Regions from separate parts of the Bacillus smithii genome, predicted to be linked through region 2. Evidence: predicted binding sites of a transcription regulator. Region 2 holds the regulator's gene; the other holds the start of a gene.
The links. The regulator Rex, encoded in region 2, represses fermentation and respiration genes when NADH is low (regulators of the CRP and FNR family bind a similar motif). The targets are predictions, from matches to a motif close to TTGTGAAATATTTCACAA.

Region 1 (3,205 bases), 1.4 Mb from region 2:
ACACTACCATTGCTTTGTTCTTTGCGGAAGTAGGAGATTTAACCAAGTACAATCATCCGCAACAATTAGTCAATCTGGCAGGGCTTTCTTTAAGAGAACACAGTTCAGGAAAGTATAAAGGGCAAACACGCATAACCAAAAGGGGTCGAAGACGTTTACGAAAAGCATTATACCTGGCCATTCGACCATTGGTTGCCCATAATCCTGTATTTAAAGCCTTGCATCATTACTATACCAATCGGCCAGACAGGCCGTTAAAAAAACAACAGTCTCTGATTGCCTTGTGTTGTAAATTATTACGTGTGTTATTTGCCATTGGTAAGAAACAGTGTGAGTTTGATGGATTAAAGCTATTAAAGGGATTACCTCAAATAAAAGCATTACAGGCTGCATAAAAGCTTTCAAACGACTTGTTATTCTGACAAACACCAATAGTGCAGAGTTGGAGTATATTTTCACCATTCGGGCATTAGACCCTGTAAAGGAGCATATCCAACCTCCACCTCATGGGTACGCAGGACGAAGGAATGTGTGGATCTTAAAATCCAGTGATACATGGGAGGGTGAGCGACCATGAGAAGTGTGGAGACTTCTTGCACGGTCATACATGATATTACAGATATTGTAAATCTGTATTATAGGATGCACCTTACCATGTAAATATATTGAATAAATACAAGAAATTTACACTCATTTGAGGTGAAGAAGCTATTATGTGTTAGCGAAATTTAAAGAAAACGCGAGAATTTTGAAGAAAATTAAAGTTTATAGAGGGAGGCTTTCTTTTTTTCTTTTTTTCTTTTCCCCTTTTTCATCACGATTATAGAGAAGATTTCAATAAACGAATCCTTTTCTGAATTCGATCACGTGAAATGTCCTAATGGTTTTTCACAAAATTATTTGACACAAGTATAAAATTCTGATTTTTGATTCAAAATATGGACAAAGGAGGATTGAATGATGAAATACGCTGGCATTTTACTTATAAAATTTATTGCTTGCCTAATCGCATTTGCAGTAGGTCTCGATCTATTTTTTGATGCTACCTATTTGGATATTTTTTCTTTCAGCTTACTGACGACGATTATGTCTTTTTTAATAGGAGATCGGTTGATTCTTCCCTATTTTGGAAATACGTCTGCATCAATAGTTGATTTTCTTCTTGCCTATACGAGCGTTTGGATTTTTGGCAGTATTCTTCTTAATAACTATATGCAGATTGCTTGGGGAAGCATTATTTCAGCCGTTATCATCACAATAGCAGAAGCGTTTATTCATCAATTTATTCTGAATCGTTTTCCGGACGTTCAAACGAACAGGCGGACAAAAATGGGAGTCAATCAAAAACTAGCATATAACGCCGAGTTTTCGGAAGATCATGATTTTAACGATAAAAAAGAATAAATTGGTCATTTGATTAGATCCCCTTATAGGCAATGGAAATGAAAGAAACGAATGATACCTAAATGACTATAAGGGGTTTTTGTATGGACTTTAAAACCTATTTCCCATTCGCCCTTTTTTTTGCAAGAAAACGCCGATTCATCCTGTTTCTATAAAAAATGGTTTCATCCAAAAATAAAAAAAATCAGTGTGTGAAAAAGTTCACAAATTATTCATTTATATTGTGAATAAATTCACATTTAGTGTTGTATAATGAACTTGTAAATCGCTGCAGCCATTCCTTTTCTTTCTAAATTATCAACGTTTTATGAAGAACCGTACCCTTTCACGTGTGTCTTTGGCTGCAGCATCTTTTAAATGAATGTTGGCATAACATTTACTGCTAACAGGAAATTATGTTCTAACAGTACATAAATTTGTAGACTTACCCTATGTAAACCATTTTTTACATATGGGTTTGGTTAGATTCTCACACATTTCACATCAACCAGAAATGACGAAAGGAGTTTCTTATCATGAAAAAAGAAAAAGTAAATCGTGTTGTTATCGTTGGAACTGGTGCAGTAGGTTGCAGCTATGCTTACTCCCTAATCAATCAAGGTGTAGCTGAAGAAATAGTATTGATAGATGTCAACAAAGCAAAAGCGGAAGGCGAAGCCATGGACCTCAATCACGGAATACCGTTCGCCCCTTCTCCCGCTAAAATTTGGAACGGAGATTATGAAGATTGTAGACAAGCTGATTTAGTCGTCATAACAGCCGGATTAGCGCAAAAACCGGGAGAAACCCGTCTGCAATTAGTAGAAAAAAACACTAAGATTTTTAAAGAGATAATTCGAAATATTATGAACAGCGGATTTGACGGAATTTTCCTAGTAGCTACAAATCCGGTCGACATTCTTACTTATGTGACCTGGAAAGAATCAGGACTTCCTAAAGAACGTGTCATCGGTTCCGGCACTGTACTCGACTCAGCCCGGCTGCGCTTTCAACTTGGAGAACGTTTAAAGGTCGATCCAAGAAATGTTCACGCAGTTGTTATTGGTGAACACGGCGATACAGAACTTCCGGTTTGGAGCCATGCTACTATTGGTATTGAACCACTCGATTCCTTTATCAAAAAGGGTGAAATCACTAGAGCAGATCTGGATGAGATCTTTGTAAACGTACGGGATGCTGCATACCATATCATCGAAAGAAAAGGAGCCACCTATTACGGAATCGGAATGTCTCTTGTCCGCATCACTAAAGCGATCCTTCAGAATGAAAACAGCATTCTGACTGTATCCGTTCTGCTTGAAGGAGAATACGGTCAAGAAGATCTTTACATCGGTGCACCCGCCGTCGTTAACCGAAATGGGGTTCGTGAAATCATCGAAATGAAATTAAATGAAGAAGAAAAAGAAAAATTCAACCACTCAGCCGCTGTTTTGAAAGAAACGATGAATAAAGTACTTTCTTAAACGACCATACAAAGGGAGCGTTTTAAGTTAAATGCTTATTCCGCTCCCTTTATATATGCCCTGTCTTTTGGCGAGCTGCAGAAGTTTATTTCCAGTTTCGTTCTATCATAAACCATGATTCTGAGAAGACAAAACCATGCAAAAACTCATTTGAGAGGGCAAGGGGTATTCAAACTCGATTTAATCAAAACGATCGTTATTATTCGAATTTTAGTTGCATTTCCGCATCGTTTTTCTGGACGCCGAAATGGTTCCATGTATGAAGAAATAATATGTTGATTGAATAAATGAAACCGGCATTTTTTGACATTATATAGATTCTACTTTAGTTTTTTCTA
Region 2 (3,205 bases):
TGCTTTGCAATTTCAAACGAAAATTGAGCCGATTTTTCATCCCCTGCAGGTTTTTCCATCAGCTCCATTTTTTCCAGTCGTTTTCTTCGACTCTGCGCTCTTTTTGTCGTCGAAGCGCGAGCGATGTTTCTTTGGATGAAGTCTTGGAGCTTTTCAATCTCCTCTTGCTGCTTTTCGTATTGTTTCATTTCCCGTTCATATTGCTCTGCTTTTTGAATCAAGTAATCACTGTAGTTTCCATAATATTTTCTAGCCTTATGCCGGGAAATTTCGTATACTTGGGTCACTACTTTATCAAGAAAATAGCGGTCATGGGATACAATCAGAATGGCTCCCGGATAATTTTGCAAATATTGTTCCAGCCATGTTAAAGTTTCAATATCTAGATGGTTGGTCGGCTCGTCCAATATGAGAAGATCCGGTTTGGAGAGCAAAAGTTTCCCGAGGGCCAACCTTGTTTTTTGACCTCCGCTTAATGAGGAAATTTTGGTTTCATAATCATAGTCTTGAAAATGAAGACCGTGCAAAACGGAACGAATATCGGCTTCATACTGATAGCCGCCTTGTTCTTTAAATTGAATTTGCAATTGGTCATATTCTTTCACGATTTTCTTAAATTTTTCCGGATCGTTATAAACGGTCGGATCGGCCATTTGATTTTCCAAATCTCTCAGTTTCTTTTCCATCTCCCGCAGTGGGCCAAAAACGGACAGCATTTCATTCCAAATTGTCAAATCCGATTCTAAGCCGGTATCTTGAGCAAGATAGCCGATCGTCACATCCTTTGGCTTGATGATTTCGCCGGAATCATATGATAATTGGTCCGCGATGATTTTCAGAAGCGTAGATTTGCCTGCTCCGTTTCGCCCTACTAAAGCAATCCGGTCACGTGATTGTATTTCCAGTTTAATATTCGATAAAATAAGTTCAGAACCATAATATTTTGTGAGTTGAAGAACTTGCAGTAGAATCATTGTTTTATTCACCTCAATTGCTATAGTGTAAGTGTACCTTATAGCTCCTTAAATGGGCAATGGAAAGAAACAGAACGGGGGAAGTGTGAGACGGAAAGAACGGGAAATCGAAGCAATCTCTTCGGTTGTTAAGTCAAGCTGCCGGCAGGAAGCTACAACGAAGCATGAATTGACGACGATCTTACATCCGCTGGACATACGTTTTTAGATCGATGTCCACATTATACACAGACATTCGCAAAAAAATAGTGTATCATAATGGGGAGGCATTCATCGTGTCGAAATTTACTCATTTTAACGAACAGGGAAGGGCTAAAATGGTTGATGTCAGCCATAAACCAGAAACAGTCCGTACTGCCGCCGCCTGTTCAAGCATCCAAGTAAATGAAGAAATTTATGAAGCCATACAAAATGACCGGATTCAAAAAGGGGATGTGTTGGCCGTAGCACAAGTGGCCGGAATTATGGCGGCAAAGAAAACATGGGATATCATTCCAATGTGCCATCCCATTCCCATTAAGGGGATCGATATTTCCTTTTCGTGGGAGACATACAACGAGAAATTTACTTTGAAAATTTTGGCTAAAGTAAAGACCGTAGGAAATACAGGTGTAGAAATGGAAGCGTTGACAGCCGCTTCTGTTGCGGCTCTTACCGTTTATGACATGTGCAAAGCCGTAGATAAAGGGATGGTCATCGGACCGACCTACTTGCTCGAAAAAACGGGCGGTGTCTCCAGTCCGGACTATAACAGAGATCATCATTCATAGTTTTTGGAAGTTGTGGAGGAATGAGTATGAGTCAAGAAGCCATGAAAATTCCACAAGCGACGGCTAAACGTCTGCCTCTTTATTACCGATTTTTGCAGAATCTGTACGCCTCAGGGAAAGAACGAGTATCTTCAGCAGAATTAAGTGAGGCGGTCAAAGTGGATTCCGCCACGATCCGCCGTGATTTTTCCTATTTTGGCGCCTTAGGGAAAAAAGGCTACGGATATAATGTCAGCTATTTATTGTCGTTTTTCCGAAAAACGCTTGACCAAGATGAAGTGACAAGCGTCGCACTGATTGGCGTGGGGAATTTAGGCACAGCGTTTTTAAATTATAACTTTATGAAAAACAACAATACGAGAATCGAATGGGCGTTTGATATCGACAAAAATAAAATTGGCAAAAAAGTTGGCGATGTAGTGGTATATGATTTAGCTGAATTGGAGGAGCGATTGATGGGCGAGAATGTTCCGGTAGCCATTTTAACCGTTCCGGCTTCGGCCGCCCAAAGTATTACAGACCGTCTAATAAAAGTGAACATCAGTGGAATTTTAAATTTTACGCCGGCAAGAATATCCGTTCCTCCTTCCATTCGAGTCCACCATATCGATTTAGCGGTTGAATTGCAATCATTAGTATACTTTCTGAAAAATTATCCTGAAGAGGAAGAAGTGGAAGAGAAACTCGATAGAAAAAAGGATTTACATCATTTATGATAAAATGAAAGAGGTGGAATACATTGGGAATGGGACCGGGCAGCCTTATTTTAACTGCGATCGCAGCTTTATTAATCTTTGGACCGAAGAAACTCCCTCAGTTGGGGAAAGCAGCCGGGGATACATTGCGTGAATTTAAACAAGCAACTAAAGGCTTAGCAGACGATGAAAAAATGAAAAAGAACGACGACAAGTAATGATAGGATGAGCGATCATGAATCGAAAAGACATGACGGTACTGGAACATATCATGGAATTAAGAAAACGTCTCATCATTGTGATCGTTTTCTTTGTGATCGCTGTAATTGTGGGTCTATTTACAGCGGAGCCGATGATTAAATTTCTGCAGCATGCCGATCTGGCGAAAGAGTTGACGATGAATGCATTTCGCATTACGGATCCTATGAAAGTTTATTTTCAAATGTCCTTTGTGATCGCATGCATCTTAACTTCCCCAGTTCTTCTTTACCAGCTTTGGGCCTTTATCAGTCCCGGGTTATATGAAAAAGAGAGAAAAGTCACGTTAAGTTATATTCCGGCTACGGTATTGTTATTTCTTCTCGGCGTTGCTTTTTCCTATTTTGTTCTTTTTCCGTTTGTGCTTCGTTTTATGACAAACTTATCTGAAAAACTGGGGATTCATCAAGTCATTGGAATTAACGAATATTTTCACTTTTTGTTCCAACTCACTATTCCCTTTGGGATTTTGTTTGAATTGCCTATCGTGGTCATGTTTTTAACCCGG

Region 1: the regulator Rex is predicted to act here: its motif matches at 1,626-1,643, upstream of BSM4216_RS05320 (L-lactate dehydrogenase).

What each region holds. Positions count from the first base shown of each region.
Region 1 is NZ_CP012024.1:1,115,268-1,118,472, reverse strand. It holds gene BSM4216_RS05330 (IS110 family RNA-guided transposase) at 1-395, shown strand, start outside; gene BSM4216_RS05325 (YndM family protein) at 961-1,404, shown strand; gene BSM4216_RS05320 (L-lactate dehydrogenase) at 1,920-2,867, shown strand.
Region 2 is NZ_CP012024.1:3,049,621-3,052,825, reverse strand. It holds gene BSM4216_RS14280 (ABC-F family ATP-binding cassette domain-containing protein) at 1-974, opposite strand, end outside; gene moaC (cyclic pyranopterin monophosphate synthase MoaC) at 1,250-1,744, shown strand; gene BSM4216_RS14270 (redox-sensing transcriptional repressor Rex) at 1,771-2,460, shown strand; gene BSM4216_RS14265 (twin-arginine translocase TatA/TatE family subunit) at 2,484-2,657, shown strand; gene tatC (twin-arginine translocase subunit TatC) at 2,675-3,205, shown strand, end outside.